DNA from 3 places in the Aeromicrobium sp. CF4.19 genome. Region 1 is predicted to be linked to each of the others. Evidence: predicted binding sites of a transcription regulator. Region 1 holds the regulator's gene; each other region holds the start of a gene.

Region 1 (7,161 bases):
ACCGAGGGCCTCATCTCCCCCACGTCCGACGAGCCCGACGTCACCGAGTACGAGGAGTTCCTCGACGAGGCCGAGTCGGAGGAGATCGACACCCCGCTGGAGCAGATGCCCCCGCTGGCGGGCCTGCGCGCCGAGGCCTGCGACTAGGACACGTCGGCCGCCGGCACGTCGACCTCGAGGTAGCGCAACGCGTCGTCCACCAGGCGGTGGGCGGCGATGCGGGCCCGGGCCGCGCTCGCCAAGGCCTGGCGCTTGATGAACGTCGCGTCCAGGCCCGCCTGCCGCACGGTCTCGGTGTCGTCGTCCACCCAGCGGGCGTACGTCTGCGGCGTCACCTCGGGATGGAACTGCCAGGCGATGGCCGGGGTGCCGAGGCTCTCGTCGATGAAGCACTGCGGCCCGTACCAGGAGGTGCCGAGCACGCGGGCCTGCTGCGGAGGCGTGAGGACATCGCGATGGAACTGCGCCCACGGCCCCTCGGGGCACAGGACGGGGTCGATGGTGTCGACCCGCTTCCAGCCCGCCTCTGGCTCGTCCCCGCGGTAGGACGCACCACCCAGGGCCCGAGCCAACAGCTGGGCGCCGAAGCAGATCCCCATGACGGGGGTGCCGGCTCGCAGGGACGAGCGGACCAAGGCCTCCTCCGCCGCGACCGGGCCGGCCCACCGGGGCTCGTGCGCCGAGCGCTCCGAGCCGAGCAGCAGCATCATGGCCGCGGGGGCGAGCTCGTCGTGCGCGACGACGGCATCGCGGTCGATCCACCCGAGCTCGAACCCGAGGGCGGCCAAGCGTTCGGTGACGTAGCCGCCCTCGCGGTCGGTGCCGTCGGCCACGACGTGGATGAGCATGCGCCCATTGTGCGCGGCCGCACCGATCACTCGTAGACCGGCACCGCCAGCTCGCGGCCCATCTGCAGCTCTCCGGCGCCGGAGAGCGAGTTCATCCGCATGATGTCGTCGACGGTCTCCCGCGGGTCACCGGCCGGGTTGGCGTCCCCGGCGATCTGCCAGAGGGTCTCGCCCGGCTGCACGGTGACCACCGTGGTGGCCGGAACGTCGCCGCGCTCGCCGGTGGCGGTGACCGACGGGCCGAACGCGACGGCGAGCAGCACGAGTGCAACCAGGGCCGCGAGCAGGACGACCAGCCGGCCACGCCGGGTGAGCCGAAGCTCCGGGCTGGAGAAGGACGGGTACGAGGTGAGGGAGATGGTGCTCATGGGGTGCCTCCAAGGGGGAAGTGAGACGGGGGTGTGGAGTTTGGGGTGTCCGACCGAACCTCCGCGATGTCACTCGATTCCGGGCCGCTGGATGCGAACTGGAACAGACGTTCGATCGAACACGTGTACGACACTACGACAGCCGACCGACAAAAGCAGCCCCCAATCGAACAGGAAGGCGAGTACACCATCACAATCCCTGCAATTCCGGCGAAAGAAGGATCGAAAGAATGTTCTTCTCGGCGTGTCAGGACCCGGGAGGACCCCGCAGGATCGGCTCCCTTCGGCACCCAGGGCTGCGCGGGGCCATCCGGCTGGGCCTGGTCGCGACGAGCACGACCGCCACTCCGCGGGGTCCGATCGGCCACGACACGCTCTCGAACAGGTGTTTGGATGTGTCCGAGATCGCGGCTACCGTATGGCCATGAGCGACGACACCACCACGGACCAGGCCGAGGAGACGCGACCCAAGCGCGGGCGTCCCAAGGGATCACGCAACTCCCCGCGCGAGCTGCCCGACGGCCCGGTCGATGAGATGACCGGCCTGACCGCCCGCCAGCAGAAGATCCTGATCTTCCTGCGCGAGATGATCGAGAAGCACGGCTACCCGCCCAGCATGCGTGAGATCGGCGTGGCCGTGGGCCTGGCCAGCACGTCCTCGGTGGCGCACCAGCTGCGCGTCCTGGAGCGTCTGGGCTACGTCAAGCGCGACCCCAACCGACCGCGAGCCCTGGAGATCTTCCTGCCCGAGGTACTCAAGGCCCGCAAGACGCTGGGCCCGGCCGATGAGTCCGAGGGCGACGCCACCGGCATCGGTGACGCCCGCCCGGCCGCCACCTACGTCCCGATGGTCGGCAAGATCGCCGCCGGTGGGCCCATCCTGGCCGAGGAGCTCGTCGAGGACGTGCTCCCTCTGCCCGCGTCACTGGTCGGCGACGGCACGCTCTTCCTGCTGCAGGTGCAGGGCGACTCGATGATCGACGCCGCCATCTGCGAGGGCGACTTCGTGGTGGTGCGCCAGCAGCCGACGGCCGAGAACGGCGAGGTCGTGGCCGCGATGCTCGACGGCGAGGCCACGGTCAAGACCTTCCAGCGCACCGACGGCCACGTCTGGCTGATGCCGCACAACGACGACTACTCCCCCATCGACGGCACCCACGCCACCATCCTGGGCAAGGTCACCGCGGTCCTGCGCCGACTCTGATCCCCCTGCCCTGATCGCCCTGCCCTGATCCGCCGAGGCGGACCCCGACCTCACTCCTGCTCGTCGAGTCGTCGCAACGCGGCGAGCACGATGGAACGGTCGGTGGTCCGCCACATCGGGGGCAGCGACGCTGCCAGGAAGCTGCCGTAGCGGGCCGTGGCGATCCGTGGGTCCAGGATCGCCACGACACCCTTGTCGTCGCCACGACGGATCAAGCGGCCCGCGCCCTGGGCGAGAAGCAGCGCGGCGTGGCCGGCGGCCACGGTCATGAAGCCGTTGCCGCCACGCTTCTCCACCAGGCGTTGACGGGCGCTCATCAGCGGGTCGTCCGGACGCGGGAACGGGATGCGGTCGATGATCACCAGCTGGCAGGTGTCTCCCGGCAGGTCCACCCCCTGCCAGAGGCTGAGCGTGCCGAACAGGCAGGTGGACGGCTCCTTGGCGAAGCGCCGGGCCAGCTCGGGCAGCTGGGCGTCGCCCTGGCACCAGATGTCCAGGTCCGGCAGCCGCTCCCGCGTGGCCTCGGCCGCGGCCTCTGCCGCCCGGCGGGAGGAGAACAGCCCGAGCGTCCGCCCGCCCGCCGCCTCCACGAGGGCTGCGATCTCGTCCAGCTGGGCCTCCTGCAACCCGTCGCGGCCCGGCGGCGGCAGGTGCTTGGCGACGTAGAGGATGCCCTGGCGCGTGTAGTCGAACGGTGAGCCGACGTCGATGCCCTGCCAGGTGGACTCCCCCTCCGCCGGCTGGGACGTCAGACCGAGCGACGCGGCGAGCGGGTCGAAGCCACCGCCCAGCGTCAGCGTGGCACTGGTGAGCACGACCGTCTTGGTGCCGAAGAGCTTCTCGCGCAGCGCGCCGGAGACGTCGATCGGAGCCACGCGCAGCTGTGGTCCGCCGCGGGACTCCCCCAGCCAGAGCACCTCGGTCTCGCGGCTCGTGGCCATCCGGTCGGCCACCTGCCGGACCTCCTCCAGCATCGCCTTGGCCTGCTGGCGGCCGGCGTCCTCGGCGTCGGTGGGCGTGTCCTTGCCGAAGGCCGACAGTGCCTGCCGTGCGGCGTCGCGCACCATCTGCAGCCCCTCCAGCAGGGCCTCCTGGGGTGCGTCGATCCGGCCGACGTCGGTCGCGGCCATCGCCGCTGCCAACGCATCGGCCGACTCGGTCAGGTCGTCCACCGCGCGGCTGCCGCGCTCGTCGGAGAGGTGCCCCCGCGCGCGTCGCGAGGCACGCTCCACGGTGCCCGCGTCCAGCTCGTCGGTGGCGGCCTGCGTGACCCGGGCGGCCAGCTCGTGGGCCTCGTCGACGACGACGGCGTCGTACTCCGGGAGCATCGGGACGCCGTCGATGGCGTCGATGGCCAGCAGCGCGTGGTTGGTGACCACGAGATCGGCCTGCTGGGCGTCCTCACGGGCCCGCTCGGCGAAGCACTCCAGGGCGTGCGCGCAGCGAGAGGCGCCCAGGCACTCCCGGTGGTTGACGCTGACCTGACGCCACGCCCGCTCGGAGTGCGCCGGGGCGGCGTCGCGGTCACCGACGTGCGAGCCCTTGGCCTGCTCCTCGGCCCACTCCCGCAGCGCGACGACCTCCGCGCCCAGGGCACCCTCGGGGACCTCGACGAGCACGCCCTGGTCGTCGGGAGCGCCCTCGCGGACCCGGTGCAGGCAGGCGTAGTTGGCGCGACCCTTCACCACGGCGGTGTGCGGCACCTGGGCGTCGGCGCTCGTGGCGGCCTTGCGCAGCGCCGGGATGTCCCGCTCCACCAGCTGGTGCTGCAGGTTCAGCGTCGCCGTGGCCACCACGACCCGCTTGCCGTGCAGGGCACTGGGCACCAGGTACCCCAGCGACTTGCCGGTGCCCGTGCCCGCCTGCACCAGCAGGTGCGTCCCGGAGGACAACGACTCCGCGACGGCCTCGGCCATCGTCACCTGTCCCGGCCGCTCCGCACCTCCGATGGACGTGACGGCGGCGGCGAGGAGGTCGGGGACCGAGGCAGGCATGCGCCCGAGCCTATGCCCGGGCCCGGACCGGGCACGGCGGCCGTCCACAGCGACGCGCGACGCCGGGTGATCGCTCAGATCGCTCGCAGGGAGTGCGCGAGCTCCTCCGGGACGCGGGCCACGATGTGGGTGCCCTCACCGGTGTGGTCCAGCTCCTCGATCTCGCCGTTCTCGTGCACGAGGCTGATCAGGTCGCCGCGCGCGTAGGGCACGACGACGTCGATGAGCACGGCAGGGCGTGGCAGGTCGGCCTCGATCGCCGAGAGCAGCTCGTCGAAACCCTCACCGGTGCGGGCGCTCACGACGATGGCGTGCGGCTCGGCGACCAGCACCTGCTTGACCCCGAGGTCGTCGGCGACGTCGGCCTTGTTGATCACGACGATCTCACGCACCGACGTGGCGCCGACGTCGGCGAGCACCTCGCGCACCGCGGCCACCTGGCTGCGGGGGTCGGGGTGGGAGCCGTCGACGACGTGCAGGACGAGGTCGGCGTCGGCCACCTCCTCCAGCGTCGAGCGGAACGCCTCCACCAGCTGGTGGGGCAGGTGCCGCACGAAGCCGACGGTGTCCGAGAGCGTGTAGACCCGACCGTCGGAGGTCTGGGTGCGACGGGTGGTGGGGTCCAGGGTCGCGAAGAGCGCGTCCTCCACGAGCACACCGGCGTCGGTGAGCCGGTTCAGCAGGCTGGACTTTCCGGCGTTGGTGTAGCCCGCGATCGCGACGGCCGGGATGCCGTGCCGTCGGCGTTGGGCCTTCTTGATGTCGCGGGTGACCCGCAGGTCCTTGAGCTCGCGGCGCAGCTTGGTCATCTTGGCCTGGATCCGGCGACGGTCGGTCTCGAGCTTGGTCTCACCGGGGCCACGACCACCGATGCCCTCGCCGCCCGCCGCCTGGCCACCGGCCTGGCGCGACAGGTTGCCGCCCCAGCCGCGCAGGCGCTGCGTCTGGTACTGCAGCTGGGCCAGCTCGACCTGGGCCTTGCCCTCGGCGCTCTTGGCGTGCTGGGCGAAGATGTCCAGGATCAGTGCCGTGCGGTCGACGACCTTGACCTTGGTCCGGTCCTCCAGGTTGCGCAGCTGGCTCGGTGCGAGCTCGCCGTCGCAGATGATCGTGTCCGCACCGGTGGCCTCGACCGCGGCCTTGAGCTCCTGCACCTTGCCACTGCCGATGAAGGTGGCGGCGTCGGGCCGCTGGCGCCGCTGCACCATGGCGTCGAGCACCTCCGAGCCGGCCGTCTCGGCGAGCGCCTTGAGCTCGGTGAGCGAGTTCTCCGCGTCCTCGGCCGTGCCGTCGGTCCAGACGCCGACCAGGACGACCCGCTCCAGCCGCAGCTGGCGGTACTCGACCTCGGTGATGTCCTCCAGCTCGGTGGACAGCCCCGCGACGCGACGCAGGGAGTGGCGCTCGGCCAGCTCCAGACCCTCCATGTCGTCCCTGTCGACCTTCTCCTGCTCGGTGTCGACATCGCTCATGCGAGCCACTCCATCTCACCGCGCGCGACGATCTGCGCCGGGCCGGACAGGATCAGGTGGTCGTCGGGGCGCCACGTGACGTGCAGGATGCCGCCGGGGACGTCGACGCGGTAGGTCGCCGGGCGATCGACGCCGTCGAAGCGGGCCGCCGTGAGACCGACCGCGCAGGCCCCGGTGCCGCAGGAGAGCGTCTCCCCCGAGCCGCGCTCGTGCACCCGCATCGCGACGTGGGCGGGTCCTCGTCGCTGCACGAACTCCACGTTGACGCCCTCGGGGTAGGTCTCCGGGTCGTGCTCGGGTGCCTGCAGCAGGGAGCCGGCGTCGTCGAGCCGGTCGACGAACACCACGGCGTGCGGGTTGCCCGTGCGGACGTCCTGCGCCTCCCAGACGTGGCCGCCCGCGAAGATCTTGGACGTGGAGCCCCAGGTGCCCACGCCCATGTCGACGCTGAGCTCGCCGTCGGGCAGGGGGGTCACCTGCTTGTCGCCGTCGCGCGTGCCGATGACCAACGGCGCGTCGGGCACGAGCTGCTCGTCGATGAGGTGACGGGCCAGCACCCTGATGCCGTTGCCGCACATCTCGCTCACCGAGCCGTCGGCGTTGAGGTAGTCCATGAACCACTCGCCCGCGCTCGGCAGGCCGACCGCCTCCGACCGGATGACGCGGATGACACCGTCGGCGCCCAGGCCGCGGCGTCGATGGCAGATCTGCGCGACGAGGTCGCCGTCGAGGTCGCCGTGGATGCTCCCGTCATGGTCGGGGAGCAGCACGAAGTCGTTCTGGGTGCCGTGTCCCTTGAGCCATGGAAAGGTCATTCGATCAGTCTACGCCCGCCCGCCGCGCTGGACGATGGCCATGGTGCGGCCGCCTCAGCGGTCCTCCTCGACCACCCGCAGGGCTTGCTCGAGCAACGCAGGGTCGTCGGCCCGCAGCCACGTGATGCGGGGATCCTTGCGGAAGTGCCGGTCCTGGCGCCGCGCGAAGGCGATCGTCCCGCGCGCCGTGGCCGCCATGGCCTCGGCCTGCGTGAGGGTGCCGTCGAGCTGCTGGACCGCCTGGGAGTAGCCGAGCGCCCGGGACGCGGTGGGCGCGGTGTCCAGCCCCCGCTCCCGAAGGCCGCGCACCTCCTCGACGAGCCCGTCGGCCCACATCGCCTCCACCCGGTGCCGGATCCGCTCGTCCAGCACCGGCCGCTCGACCTCCAGGCCGATCATCCGGACCTCCCCGATCATCGACTCGTGCGGCGGCATCGTGGCGACGAAGGGGCGGCCGGTG
Region 2 (7,161 bases), on a different contig from region 1:
CGGCCCTGGACGTGCGTCCGGTGGACGAGCCGGTGGTGGAGCTCACCGAGGGCGAGCGGTCGGTCTTTCCCACCACGATCGGCACCGACCTGCGCAACACCACCTTCAGCCCCGACTTCTCCCGCGCCGCCACCATCGCGAGCGAGCTCACCGGCGACGCCTTCGACACCAGCTTCGACGGCGTCGTCTCCGTCGACCCCGTGACGCTGGCCTACCTGCTCGGCGGCCTGGGCAGCGTCACCCTCGACAACGGCACCGAGCTGACGGCCGACAACGCCGTCGGTGAGCTCCTCAACCGCGTCTACCAGCGCTACGACGACGACCTCATCGGGCAGGACGACGTGTTCGCCGACGCCGCCCGGCGGATCTTCGACTCCTTCGTGACCGGCGAGGGGAACGCCCAGCTCGTCCTCCAGGGCCTCGTGCGGGCGGCCACCGACAACCGGATCATGCTGTGGTCGGCGCAGGAGGGGGAGCAGGAGCAGATCGCCACCACCGGCATCGCCGGCGAGCCCCCGGGCGGGTCGCAGGCCCCAAAGGTCGGGGTCTACCTCAACGACGCGGTCGGCAGCAAGATGCAGTTCTACCTCGACGCGTCCCACCGCCTGCGCTCGGTGCAGTGCCTGGAGGACGACACCCAGCGCCTGGAGCTGCGGACCCGGCTGACGTCCAACGCTCCTCTCGCGGCGGCCGAGCTGCCCCTGTCCATCACGGGCTTCAACCCCGAGGCCGAGGTGCCCCGCGGGCACCAGCGGCTCAACCTGCGTGTCGTCGCGCCGGTGGACGGGCGGATCGAGAGGCTGACCGTGGACGGTGAGGAGCAGCTGGTCGTCGGCGGAGACCTGGACGGGCGTCAGGCCGCGATCATCCCGGTCGAGCTCCCACCGAACACCACGGCCAACATCGCCCTGACCATCCGGTCCGGCCCGGACCAGGCAGGCCGGGCCGTGCTGACCAGCACCCCCGGCATCGTCCCGGTCGCCAACGACGTGCGGGTCGGCAGCGCCTGCGGCTGACCTGGAAGGCACGGCCTGCGGCTGGCCTGGGAGATACAGCCCGCGGATCAGTCGATCTCGTCCTCGGAGGCCAGCTTGTCGTCGGGGTACTTCTTCAGGTACGAGCCCATCGAGTCACGACCGAGCGCCGTGAACAGCTCCTTGCTCTTGGCCTCGTCCAGGCGCACGACGTTGCCGAGGCCGGCGACGTCCTCGGTGGTCGCCACCGGCGCGGTCAGGAAGGTGACGTCGTCGGCCTTGGTGCCGCGCAGCGAGAGTGCGAGGGCGCGCATGTCCTGGGGGGCCCAGTCGCCGTCGACGGTCAGGTTCTCCGTGACCGCGCCGAGCGTCCGGGTGAGCTTGACGGGATTGGTCGTGGTGCCGCTGGCGAGCATCTCCTTCATCAGCGAGCGCAGGAAGTTCTGCTGCCGCGCGATCCGGTCGAAGTCACCACGCAGCAGGCCGTATCGGGTGCGGACGTAGGCGAGCGCCTTCTCGCCCTCGAGGGTCTGCTCGCCGGCCTCCCACTGCAGGTCCTGCTTGGGGTCGTAGAACGCCTCCGGAATGGTCACCGGGACCCCGCCGACCGCGCTGGAGAGGTCCTTGAACCCGTCCCAGTCGATGATCGCCAGGTGGGCCATCCGCAGCCCGGTGAGCTGCTCCACGGTGGCGATCGCCCCGTTGGGCCCGTGCTCGGAGAACGCGGCGTTGATCTTCTGCTCCGACGTCGGGTCGCCCTCGGCGTCGTAGATCATCGTGGAGGTGTCGCGGGGGATCGAGACCAGGTCCACCGAGCGCCGGTCCTCCGAGATGTGCGCGATCATCATGGTGTCGCTGCGGTACTTCCCGCTGGGCCAGGAGCCGGCCGTGGCGTCCTCGGCCACCGTCGTGCTGCCGGACTGGTCGCCCTGCGGCTCGCCCTTGTCCGAACCGAGCAGCAGGATGTTGAGTGCCTTGCCCTCGTCGGGGTCCGGGCGGTTCTTGATCGCGTCGGTGTCGACGCGCTCGACGTTGCCGAGCTGGGAGTTCAGCCAGTAGGCGTAGCCCGTCACGGTCCCCAGGGCCAGGCCGACGACGCTCACCAGCACCACGAGAGCCTTGCGGTGACGGCGGTGGAAGGGGATGCCGCCGGCACGGCGCTTGCCCGCGACGCTCTTGCGCGGGCTCGAGTCGCGTCGAGCCATGGGTCTCCCTGAGGTGATGAGTGGGAGGTCGTCCGGACGCGTCCCACCCAGCAGTCTAGGCCCCTTCCCTGAGCGCCGTTTCAGGAAGTCTTCGTGCTGGCTCGAGGGTGGGAGGTCGCCCTGTCAGCGGCACCATCTCCGGGGAGAGGCGCGGGTGTGGCGTGCTCAGCCTAGCGCCGCCCTCAGACACTCAGCAGGGCCAAGAAAAGACCGGAACAGCAGGCTGAAAGGGTTGCAGCACGTACATCTGTTCGATAAAATGGTGGGCATGATCGAGCGTGAGAAGACCATCGAGGCGCTGCGGGAGGCAGCTGCCGCGATGCGCTCGGTCTCCACTTCCACCACCGATGAGCTGCGGGCCATTGCCCGGGCCAAGCGTGCCTTGGAGGCCGCGCAGATCGAGCGGCTGGCTCTGCTGGAACAGACCCGTGAGCACGAGGACGAGGGCTCGTCCTCGATCGCCACGTGGGCCAAGCTCGCGCTGCGCGAGGACACCAAGTCCACCCGCGCGATGCTCAAGGCCGGTGCCACGCTCACTGCCCTGCCGGGCCTCAGTGCGGCCGTGGAGGCCGGCGAGGTGTCCTTGGAGCACCTCAGGGCGTTCACCTTCGGGCTGAATCACCTCGGTGCCGACCTCATGGCCACCGCCCAGGACTGGCTGATCGAGCTGGCTCGCACGTGCGAGCCGGCCCTGGTGATGGACAAGATCCGTGCCCTGCGCGCGGCGGTGTTCCCCGATGAGCTGGACCGCGCCTGGGCCAAGGGCATGTCCAAGCGGGACGTCAAGCTCGCCAAGACCATCGACGGCTGGGTTCTCACCGGCTTCCTGGACATCGAGACCGGCGCAGCCTTCAAGCTCGTCCTGGACTCCCTGTCCGCCCCGCGCGATGGCGACGACGAGCGGGACGCCGCCGAGCGACGCATCGACGCTCTGGCTGACCTCTTCGCCAGCATCCTGGATGCCGGCGCCCTGCCCACCGACAACGGCGTCAAGCCACACCTGAACGTCATCGTCGGCTCCGACGCCCTGCGCGCCGCCCTCGCGCCCACCCCAGAAGGTAAGGCAGACGTCAGGGCAACGAACAAGGACACGACGCTGCCGGGGATGCCTCCCCTCGCCCGGGCCGCGGTCCAGCCCGCCCACCTCATCGGCTTCGGCCCTGTCGGGCCCCAGCTCCTGGCCTACCTCACCTGCCAGAGCGACCTCACACCGATCCTCGTCGACTCCATCAGCCCCAACTCACCGATCCTCGACGTCGGACGCTCCTCGCGCCTGGCCAGACTCCCGCAGCGGCGAGCGATCCACGCACGGCAGGCTGGCGTGTGCGCCGCCCCCGGATGCTCCCACCCGATTCGTCACATCCACCACGTCGTGTGGTGGAGCCGCGGTGGCAGGACCGACCTCGCCCACCTCATCGGACTGTGCAGCAGCTGTCATCGATTGGTGCATGCCGAAAAGCTGCACATCGACACCGGTCCCCACGACTCCTTCACCTTCAGCAACGCCCGCGGCCACCCCATCAGGGGCCGAGACGACCTGCACACCGTCAAGACCCTCACCCGACTCACCCGGGCCGCCTGACCCATGTAGGGGGAGGTGTCCCGGCGCCCTCAGCGACGTCCGAACCACTACGTGTTCAACAACCACGCCTCCTCAGGTCAGGTCTCCAGCACGAGGGTCGTCGGGCCGTCATTGACGAGGTGCACGGCCATGTCGGCGCCGAACTCGCCCTCGGCGACCGTCGCTCCGGCCGCGCGGAGCGCTGCGCAGAAGTGGTCGTAGAGCGGCTCGGCCACGGGGCCGGGTGCGGCCGCGCTCCAGGACGGGCGGCGGCCCTTGCGGGCGTCGCCGTAGAGCGTGAACTGGCTGATCACCAGCAGGCCCGCGTCGCCGTCGGACACCGACGTCTCCCCGCGCAGGATGCGCAGCCCGTGGATCTTGCTCGCGAGCCGCTCCGCGTCGGCCGGGGTGTCGTCGTGGGTGATGCCCAGCAGCACCACCAGACCGGTGCCGATGGAGCCGCTGACCCGTCCGTCGACCTCGACGCGCGCCTCGCTCACCCGCTGCACCACTGCTCGCACCGGGCCAGCGTAGTCACGCCAGCCGTCGATCCCACCGGGTCCTCGTTACGATCGAGGACATGGCGTTCGAGATCCCGGCCGGCCTGCACCCCGACCTCGCCCCCGTGGCGTGGTTGCTGGGCACGTGGCACGGCAACGGTCGTGGGGAGTACCCGACGATCGAGCCGTTCGCGTTCGAGCAGGACGTGGCCTTCCGGCACGACTCGCGCCCCTTCCTGCACTACTTCAGCCAGACGTGGATCACCGACGACGAGGGCGAGCGGCTGCGGCCGGGTGCCCTGGAGACCGGCTTCCTGCGGCTCGGCGGCCCTGCGCCCGAGGGCGACGGGACGTCGGTCGAGCTCGTGCTCGCGCACCACAGCGGCGTCGCGGAGATCTGGTACGGGGTCGCCGACGGCCCCCGACTGACGATGGCCACCGACGCCGTGGCCCGCACGGAGACCGCCAAGGAGTACACCGCCGGCCAGCGCATGTACGGGCTCGTCGAGGGTGCCCTCATGTACGCCGTCGACATGGCCGCCGAGGGGCAGACGATGCAGTCGCACCTGTGGGGAAAGCTCGCCCGTGTCTGAGCGTCCCGAAGGCTGGCGGAGCCCGCTGCTCGACCTCCCCGATGCGGTGGAGGGCGATCCTCCCGACGAGGGCGTCGCGGCCCACCACGGCACCATCGCCCGCGAGCAGCGTCGGCTCGAGGCCGGTGAAGGATTCGTCGACCTCTCCCATCGCGACGTCCTGACGGTGAGCGGACCGGACCGCCTCACCTGGCTGCACTCCCTGACCACCCAGCACCTGACGGACCTCCCCCCGGGACAGCCCACCGAGGTGCTGCTGCTCTCGCCCCAGGGACGCATCGAGCACGCCTTCTCCGGGATCGACGACGGCGAGACCTTCTGGGCGCACACCGAGCCCGGAGCCGCGGCGGCCCTGGTCGCGTTCCTGGACTCGATGCGCTTCATGATGCGGGTCGAGGTGGCCGAGGTCACCGACGCCCACGCCGTCATCGGCCTGCCGGGCCTCGCGTGGCGGATCGTCCCGCGCGCCGACCTCGCCGGCCTGCCCGACGAGCTCGGCGAGCCGTCCGGCACCTGGGCCTGGGAGGCGTTGCGGGTCGCCGCCGGTCTCCCGCGCGTGGGCCTGGACACCGACGACCGCACCATCCCCCACGAGGTGGGCCTGCTGGAGCGGGCCGTGCACCTGGACAAGGGGTGCTACCGGGGGCAGGAGACCGTGGCGCGCGTCCACACCCTCGGGCGGCCGCCCCGACGGCTCGTGCTGCTCCACCTCGACGGGTCGGCCGAGCACCTGCCCGTGCACGGCGCGCCGATCGAGCACGACGGCAAGACGGTCGGCACGCTCGGCTCGTCGGCCCGCCACCACGAGCTCGGACCGATCGCCCTCGCGGTGGTCAAGCGCAACGTCCCGGTCGACGTCACCCTGCTCGTCGACGGCGTGCCTGCGGCCCAGGAGGTCGTCGTCGACCCGGAGGCGGGTCTGCACGTACGCCCTCGGCTGAAGGAATGAGGAGACGCTTCGCGGTCCTGGTCGTCTGCACGGCGAACATCTGCCGTTCGCCGCTCGCCGAGCTCCTGCTCACCGCTCGGCTGGATCGACGCCGCTTCGAGGTGGCCAGCGCCGGAGTCCGTGGCTGGGAGGACCACCCGATCGACGAGAGTGTCCAGCAGCAGGCGCTCCGGCTCGGGGTCGACGGGTCGTCGTTCCGATCCCGGCCGCTCCTGTCGGTGCACGTCGCGAACGCCGACCTCATCCTGACGGCGACGCGCGAGCACCGGGGAGGCGTGCTCGAGCTGGACCCGACGGCGCTGCGCCGCACCTTCACGCTGCGCGAGTTCGCCGCGCTGGGGCACGAGGTCGCCGCCGGTCCCGACCTGCCCGAGCTGGTCCGCACGGCGGCGTCGCGTCGCAGCACGGGACCGGTCGACATCGACGTCCCCGACCCGTTCCGCGCGGAGCCGGACACGCACCGCCGGGTGGCCGACCTCGTCGACGACTCCGTCCGCGACATCGCCCGTCACCTGGGGCACGTCTGACCGCCGCACCGTAACCTCCGGCCCCCTCGCTCGGTTAGTCCACTCGAATCGGGCAGAGCGGTCAGGAGGTACTGGGTCGTGACCCAGAGAATGGAACGCAGCATCAGCGGGGACTCCATGAGCCGCGCGATCCTGCCACCGCTGGCCCCGACCCTGCTGCGCGAGCCGCTCTCGGCCCCGCCGCCGCCCCCGACGCCACTGCCCACCCAGACCCGGCCCGAGGGCGCGGGCCTCGGTCCGCCCAGCGGCCGACGCCGCTGGCAACGCACGTTGGCGCGGAGCATGTTCGTCACCGACGCGGCGTCCATCTCGCTGGCCTTCGGACTGGCTTACCTGCTGTGGATCGGTCCACAGCCCGCCGAGATCACCTTCGCCGGGCTGGACTACTGGGTCCTCAGCGTCGGCTTCGTGCTGGCCTGGCTCGCAGCCACCACGGTGTTCCGCACCCGGGACCACAAGCTCCTCGGCGCCGGTGCTGCCGAGCACCAGGCCCTGGCCAAGGCCACGTTCTTCGTCTTCGGCTGGGTCGCGATCATCTCCCTGCTCTTTCGCTGGAACCTCTCGCGCGGGTACCTGCTGCTCGCCTTCGCCATCGGCTTCGGGCTGCTGCTCGCCAGCCGGTTGGCGTGGCGGGTCTGGTTGCGCCGGCGGCGCAGCCGGCGTCGTCTCGTGGCGCGCACGCTCGTCATCGGTGGCACGCGCAGCGCCCGCACCATGGCCGCACGGTTCGAGACCGATCCCAGCTCGGAGTTCGCGCTCATTGGCCTGTGGGTGCCGGACCGCTCCGCCATCCCCGATGAGTCCCTCCACGTGGGGGGCCTGACCATCCCGGTGCGGGGGGTCGAGACCGAC
Region 3 (7,161 bases), on a different contig from region 1:
ACCTCGTCGTGGGAGAGATGGTCCCCAAGTCCTGGGCGATCGCCCATCCCGAGCGGGCCGCCGCCATCATCGGCATCCCGGCACGTGGATTCACCTGGGTGGTGCGACCGCTGCTGCTCTGGGTCAACGCGATCGCCAACCGCCTGGTGGCCCGCACCGGTGTCGAGCCGGTGGACCAGGCCGCCGTGGGTGGCCAGGACGCCGAGACGATCCGCCAGCTGGTGGAGTACTCGACGAGTGCCGGTGCGCTCGACCCCGAGTACAGCCCGCAGATCCTGCAGGCCCTGGAGCTGGAGAGCCTGGACGTCAGGGCTCTGGTGCGGACCGATCGGCCGCTCACGTCGGTACCCTCCGACGCCACGGTCGAGGACGTCAAGGAAGCCGCCCTGCAGTCCGGTCACCTCCGGATCCTCGTGCAGCCCGAGGACGCCGGGATCGCGCAGGTCGTCCACGTGCGCGACACGCTGCTCGAGCCGCCCGGTCGGGCGATCAGCGAGCTGTGGCGCGAGCCCCTCCGACTCGACGCCGACACGCTCGTGCCCGACGCACTGCACCGGATGCGCTCCACCAGCACCCAGTTCGCGGTCGTCCTTGACGACGGTGAGCTGCTGGGTGTGCTGACCATGGCCGACCTCGTGCACCGGCTCCTGCGCGAGTCCGACCGGGCCGAGCAGGAGGAGGCCTGAGCGCCGAGCTCACCGCCGCGGACGCGTGACGAGCGTTCGAGCGAGCCGGTGCTCGGCGGGTGAGGCCTCGGTGGGTCTGATCCGGTGCTCGGCGGCACCGGCGGGGGCGGTGTGTCCGGAGGGCAGGACCCACTGGAGCACTCGGTGTCCCTTGAGCGTGTGGTGTCGTCTGCACAGTGCCCAGACGTTCTCTGCAGTGGTGGCCCCGCTGGGCCAGGGTTCTCGATGATCCAGATCGCATCGTTCGGCCGGAATGCGACAGCCGGGGGCCCGGCAGATGCCGTCCCTGAACTGAATGGCCTTGGCCAGGAGCTCTGGTGCGAAGCGACCGACGTACTGGTGAGCGAGAATGTCGTCGCTAATGGGGTCGATCAAGATCTTGTGCCAGAACGCAGTTCCGGTGAGTGCCTCGTCGAGGATCCAGGAGGCGGGGACGGCCCAGGAGCCGTCGGCGGAGGCGGCGAATCCGTTCTTGAGTCCGGTGAGGACATCGGCCTCGATGGTCACGGCGACGTCGGCGACCAATGTGGTCTCGGTCGACTCTGAGGTGGTGGTCCAGGAGGCGAGGAGGTCGGCCATCCTCTGAGGCTTGGTGCGTGGGTCGGCGGCACCCAACGCCTTGGCCTCGCGGACGAGGCGCTTCTGGATGGCCGCGGCGACGTGGGAGGGGAGGTAGGCGTTGAGCCAGGCCATCGAGTCCTCGACGTGCACGACCTCGACGTGGCGGTCCTCGCGGGCCTTCTCGGCGCGCTCGCGCTGCAGGTCCTCCTCGACCCGCAGGACGAATCGCTTGAGCCAGATCCGGAGCTCGGCGACGGTGTGGCCGGTGGCGTAGGCGATGACCGATCCGTCCAGCCGCAGCCAGGACTCCTCACGCTCCAGGCGATCCAGCGTGGAGGAGATCTCCCGGACCCGGGCGGCATCGATGCGACCAGCCTGGAAGGCCAGCCACGCGTGCGGTGCCCGCTCGCGGACCCGGTCGGCGACCGCGAGCCGGGTGTGCACTTGCGCCTCGGACAGACCCGATGCCTGGGCAATGTCCAGGACGACTCCGGCCCGCTCAGCCAGCCGCCGCAACGGCGACGCGATCGCATCGATCCGGGCCAGCTCGGCGTCACGGTAGGCCACCATCGCCTCCCACTCACCGGCCTCGGCCTGCGCGCGAGAGCGCACCAGCGCGGTCAGCTGACCGACCTCGGTGACTCCCGCGATCTCCATAAATCAAACATACGCTCGACCACCGACAGAACTGTCACCCACTGCGGGCCCGGGGCTGGGCTGCGTCAGCGACGTGCGCGCAGGTCGACCAAGGCCGACGGCCCAGTGGAGGACAGGCGCCGGCGCGAATGAGTCGGCCTGTAAGCCGGATTCTGTCCCACCCTCTCGGGCGGGGGCGACCATCCATCTGGGGCGCCCATTGCTGGGCGCCTCGGTGCGACCTACCTGCCGACGTCGGACGAGCAGCCCGTCGACATTCTGGTCTTGCTCCCGGTGGGGTTTGCCGAGCCACCGCCGTCACCGACGGTGCTGGTGAGCTCTTACCTCACCGTTTCACCCTTGCCCGCACCCACGCTCCGAGGAGCGCGGGCCGTTGGCGGTCTGTTCTCTGTGGCACTGTCCCGCACGTCGCCGTGGGTGGCTGTTGGCCACCACCGTGCTCTGTGGAGTCCGGACTTTCCTCGACGGTTGCCCGCCGCGGCCGCCCGGCCGACTCATTCGCTCCCACATGATGCGGGTCGCACGTACCTCCGTGCAACCTGCCCTCCCACTACGCTCACCCCATGCATGCCGAGACGGACGAGCCGGTGGGCAGCGACGCCCGCTCCGCGGAGGTGGCCGGCGTCCGGCTGCTCGAGCAGCCGGTCGTCTACGCCATCGTCAATCCCGGCTACGACGCGAGCCGGGCGCTCGCGACGGTCCGCGAGGACGAGGGCATGACCGTCGTGATCGGCCAGGAGGAGGCCGACGACGACGGGCTGGTCTATGAGTTCGTCGGGGCCTGGATCACGCTGCGCCAGCAGACCGCCCTCGAAGCCGTGGGCATCACCGCGCGACTCAGCTCTGCCCTCGCCGAGGCCGACGTGCCCTGCAACGTGGTCGCCGGATTCCACCACGACCACCTCGTCGTGCCGTGGGACCGACGTCACGCAGCCATGCAGGTGCTCGATGGTCTAGGCTGAGGATCACGAAAGGGAGTAGTCCCCAACGGCTGTGTCGACATACTGATCCTGGGCTCACGGAGTCTGAGATCCGGTGCAGCAGGCCAGGCTTCTGGCGGACGAGACTTTCGACCGACACGTCATGTGACATGTCCGGTCGAGGCTCGTCGTACGCACTCGCTCCTCGTCCGGACGGACCAGGAGCCTTTTCATGTTGTACGCGCTGGTGCTCAGCACCGCCGTCATCTTCGTCGCCGAGCTGGGCGACAAGAGCCAGCTCATGGCGATGGCCTTCGCCACCCGCTACCGGGCCCGCGACGTCCTCATCGGCATCACGGTCGCCACGGCGGTCGTCCATCTCGCGTCCGTGGGCATCGGATTCTGGATCGGCGAGGCGTTCAGCGACTACCAGGGCTGGATCTCCCTCGGCGCCGGTCTCGCGTTCCTCGGCTTCGGCCTGTGGACCCTGCGCGGGGACGAGCTGAGCGAGGACGAGGCGTCCAAGGCCGAGCGCAGCACCGGGGCCGCCCTGCTCGCGGTGGGCCTTGCCTTCTTCCTGGCCGAGCTCGGCGACAAGACGATGCTCGCCACCATCACCCTGGCCACGCAGGAGGACTGGTTCGGCGTCTGGGTCGGCAGCACGATCGGCATGGTGGCCGCCGACGCCCTCGCGATCGTGGCCGGCGCCCTGCTCGGCAAGCGCCTGCCGGAGAACGTCATCAAGTACGCCGCTGCCGCCGCGTTCTTCGTCTTCGGCGTGCTGCTCATGGTCGAGGGCATCCGGTTGCTCTGACGCTCCGGCAGGCCCTCGAGGGCACAGGGAGTAGCGTCGGACCGTGCTCGGCGACGTCCTCCTCCTGCTCCGCGTCGTCGGCTTCCTCGTGGCGATCCTCGTCCTCGCGCGAGCCTGCGCCGCGCACGGTCTCTTCGAGGCGTGGGCGGGGGTGGTCACCCGCTCGTTCCCGGACTCCGCCTCGCGCCGGTTGGCCCTGGCCACCGCCGCGTGCGCCGTCGTGGCTGTCGCGCTCACCGTCGACTCCGCCGTCGTCCTGATGGCCCCGATCCTCGTGGCGGCCACCGCCGTGTCGGCTCGACGTGCCACGGCCTACGCCGCCGTACGGTCCTCCAACACCGGGACGATGCTCCTGCCGGTCTCCAACATCACCAACCTGCTGGCCTTCGGTGCGACGGGCCTGACGTTCGGGCGCTTCGCCTGGCTGGTCCTGCCCGTCTGGGTCGTGGGCCTGGCCCTGGAGTGGGCCGTCGTGCGGTGGTGGTTCCGCGACGAGCTGCACGACGACCCAGCCGTCGCGGCAGCCGATGCCCCCGCCGTCCCGCTGCACTGCACCGCGGTGCTCATCGTGGTGCTGCTGGGCATCGCGAGCGGCCTGGAGCCCTGGATCCCTGCCACCGCCGGCGCCCTCATCCTCACCGCCACCGCGATGCGCCGCCGACTGCTGGAGGTCGACGACGTGATCGAGGCCGCCCAGCTGCCCCTCGCCATCGTCATCATGGTGTGGGGCACCACCGTGATCGCGGCCCGCGACACCGCCGTCGGCTCCTGGGTGCCCGACCTCGTGCCGAGCGGCTCGGGATGGTTCGCCGTGGTCGGCACCGCACTGCTCGCGATGGTCCTCGCCGGACTCGTCAACAACATCCCCGCCACGCTCCTGCTCCTGCCGGGCGCAGCAGCCGGCGGACCGGTCATCGTCCTGGCCATGCTCGTCGGGCTCAACGTCGGCTCCAACCTCACCGCGATCGGCTCGCTGGGCAACGTCCTGTGGTGGCGCACGACGGGGTCGACGCTGACCACGTGGCGGGAGTTTCACCGGATCTCGCTGGTCACGACGCCACTGGTCGTGGTGGCGTGCGCCAGCACGCTGTGGGCGTGGACGAGCCTGCTGGCCTGATCGATAGGCTCCCCGGGTGCTGATCCTGCTCCCGCCCTCGGAGGGCAAGACCACTCCCACGAACGGTCCGACGCTCGACCTCGACACCCTCGGATCCCCCGGCCTGACGCCGGTCCGACAGCGCATCCTCGCCTCGCTCGTGCGCGTGTGCCAAGGCAACCGCGATCGTGCAATGGACCGGCTCGGGCTGGGCCCCACCCAGGCCGATGCCGTCGAGCGCAACGCCACCCTGGTCGAGCAGCCGTGCGCCCGCGCCGACGCCGTCTACACCGGTGTGCTCTACGCCGCCTGGGACCCGGCGGGACGCTCCGCAGACGCCCGGCAACGGGCCGACGAGACCGTCGCCATCACCTCGGGCCTGTTCGGCCTCCTGCGGCCGGGCGACCTCGTCCCCGCCTACCGGCTGTCGGGCGCCGTCACGCTGCCACGTCTCGGCACGGTCGCCGGACTCTGGCGCCCGGCTCTCGGCCCCGAGCTGTCCGAGCGTGTCGGGGACGGCCTGCTCGTGGACCTGCGCTCGGGCACGTACGTCAACCTGCACAAGCCCCGCGGCGCCCTGGCCGAACGCACTGCGACGCTGCGCGTGCTGCACGAGAAGGGCGGCAGGCGCTCGGTCGTGAGCCACTTCAACAAGGCCACCAAGGGCCGCATCGTGCAGGCCCTGTTGGAGGACGGTGGCGACCCGCGCGACGTCGACGAGCTGTCCGCCGCGCTGCGCGACCTCGGCTGGACGGTCGAGCGCGACGCCGGACGACTCGACGTCGTCGTCACCGAGGTCTGAGGCGCCCCGGCGGCCCTACTCGGGAACGACGGAGAAGTTCTTCAGCGACGGCGTGGCGTCGGGCCACCACGCGATCGTCGTGATGCTCGCCGGAGCGAGCTCCATCGCATGGATGACGCTCATCGGAGCACCGAGCGCCTCGCGGACCAGCATCTTGATCGGCGTCACGTGACTGACCACCACGACGGTGCGCCCCGGATGGTCGTGCAGGATGCGGCCTCGCGCCTGCACGGCACGCTCGTACACGGCGTCGAACGTCTCGCCACCGGGCGGGGCCACGGCCGTGGACCCGAGCCAGGCCTCGAGCTCGTCGGGCCAGCCGGCCATGATCTCGGCGAAGGAGTGGCCGTCCCACGCACCGAAGGCCGTCTCGGCGACACCGGGCTCGACGTCGACCTCCAGGCCGAGCTCCCGGGCGACGAAGCCGGCGGTCTCCCGGGTGCGACGCAGCGGAGAGGCGATGATCGCGTCGACGTCCAGGGTGCGGTCGATCCACGCCGCGGCGCGCACCGCCTGGGCCTCACCCTCGGGGTTGAGCCCCGGGTCGGACCCACCCGAGCCACAGAAGAGCTTGCGGACGGTGTGGTCGGTGACGCCGTGACGCAGCAGCACGAGCGTCGTCGGATCGCCGTGCATCCGGCCACGCCAGCCCAGCCCCTCCCTGTCAGGCCCAGCGTTGGTGCCCTGCTCCGCCGATGCCGGGGCCTCGGCCAGCAGGTCGTCGGCCTCCGGCGCCGGGTGCGGGGCTGCCGGGGCCGCCGTGCCGACGACGGCCTGGCGACCGGTCCTGGCCTGCTCGTCCAGGGCCTCGTTGGCGAGGGCGTCCGCGGCGGCGTTCTCCGCCCGGGGCACCCACGTCCACTGCACGACGTTCTCGGACAGCTCCCGGGCCCGGGCGGCGAGACGCACCATGTCGTCGTGCTTGATCCTCCAGCGTCCGGCCATCTGCTCGACGACCAGCTTGGAGTCCATCCGCACCTCGACGTCGGCCCCGGGAGCGTGCTCGGCGACCAGCTCGAGCCCGGCGATCAAGCCTTGGTACTCCGCGACGTTGTTCGACGCCGTGCCGATGGTCTCGCCGCACGTGGCGAGCACGGCTCCTGTCTCGACGTCACGCACCAGCGCACCGAAGGCGGCCGGGCCGGGGTTGCCGCGCGACCCGCCGTCAGCCTCGACGACGACTCGCCTGGTCACAGACCTGACTCGACGGTCCGGACCAGGATGCGGCTGCACTCGGGACAGCGCAGCACCTCGTCCTCCCCGCGGGCGGCGATCTCGCGCAGGTCGGCACCGTTCAGCTCCAGACGGCACCCCTCGCAGCGCCGGGCCCGCAGCGCGGCCGCACCGAGGCCGCCGTGCTGCTCACGGACCTTGTCGTAGAGGGCCAGGAGGTCATCGGGCACCTTGGCGACGACGAGCTCGCGGTCCTGCTCGGCCGCGGCCACCCGCTCGTCGATCTCGCTGATGGCAGCGTCGCGGGCAGCCTCGACCTGGCCGAGGTCGGTACGCAGGGCGTCGAGGTCGGAGGTGATGGCCCGCAGTCCGGTCTGGGCCTCCTCGAGCTGCTCCATGACCTCCAGCTCCTCGTCCTCCAGGGTGGCGATGCGCCGCTCCAGGGCGACGAG

Evidence for each region. Region 1 encodes LexA, which represses DNA repair genes until DNA is damaged. Its sites were predicted from a motif close to TCGAACANNTGTTCGA; they were not measured.
Region 2: a site for LexA is predicted at 2,419-2,434, ahead of ACHAAC_RS02630 (DUF222 domain-containing protein). Genes of this name have one in related genera too.
Region 3: a site for LexA is predicted at 1,908-1,923, ahead of ACHAAC_RS00365 (DUF222 domain-containing protein). Genes of this name have one in related genera too.

Annotation. Positions count from the first base shown of each region.
Region 1 covers NZ_JBIMEU010000008.1:119,809-126,969, reverse strand. Annotated here, with positions in the region: gene ACHAAC_RS15585 (hypothetical protein) at 1-147, shown strand, start outside; gene ACHAAC_RS15580 (type 1 glutamine amidotransferase) at 144-848, opposite strand; gene ACHAAC_RS15575 (LysM peptidoglycan-binding domain-containing protein) at 875-1,216, opposite strand; gene lexA (transcriptional repressor LexA) at 1,641-2,420, shown strand; gene ACHAAC_RS15565 (ATP-dependent DNA helicase) at 2,471-4,414, opposite strand; gene hflX (GTPase HflX) at 4,489-5,886, opposite strand; gene dapF (diaminopimelate epimerase) at 5,883-6,701, opposite strand; gene miaA (tRNA (adenosine(37)-N6)-dimethylallyltransferase MiaA) at 6,756-7,161, opposite strand, start outside.
Region 2 covers NZ_JBIMEU010000001.1:518,979-526,139, reverse strand. Annotated here, with positions in the region: gene ACHAAC_RS02640 (DUF4012 domain-containing protein) at 1-1,016, shown strand, start outside; gene ACHAAC_RS02635 (LCP family protein) at 1,064-2,179, opposite strand; gene ACHAAC_RS02630 (DUF222 domain-containing protein) at 2,448-3,761, shown strand; gene dtd (D-aminoacyl-tRNA deacylase) at 3,839-4,261, opposite strand; gene ACHAAC_RS02620 (FABP family protein) at 4,321-4,833, shown strand; gene ygfZ (CAF17-like 4Fe-4S cluster assembly/insertion protein YgfZ) at 4,859-5,782, shown strand; gene ACHAAC_RS02610 (hypothetical protein) at 5,779-6,309, shown strand; gene ACHAAC_RS02605 (sugar transferase) at 6,427-7,161, shown strand, end outside.
Region 3 covers NZ_JBIMEU010000001.1:72,739-79,899, forward strand. Annotated here, with positions in the region: gene ACHAAC_RS00360 (CNNM domain-containing protein) at 1-686, shown strand, start outside; gene ACHAAC_RS00365 (DUF222 domain-containing protein) at 696-1,904, opposite strand; RNA gene rnpB (RNase P RNA component class A) at 2,030-2,401, opposite strand; gene ACHAAC_RS00375 (ACT domain-containing protein) at 2,468-2,866, shown strand; gene ACHAAC_RS00380 (TMEM165/GDT1 family protein) at 3,057-3,638, shown strand; gene ACHAAC_RS00385 (SLC13 family permease) at 3,682-4,755, shown strand; gene ACHAAC_RS00390 (YaaA family protein) at 4,772-5,536, shown strand; gene ACHAAC_RS00395 (bifunctional RNase H/acid phosphatase) at 5,552-6,730, opposite strand; gene ACHAAC_RS00400 (zinc ribbon domain-containing protein) at 6,727-7,161, opposite strand, start outside.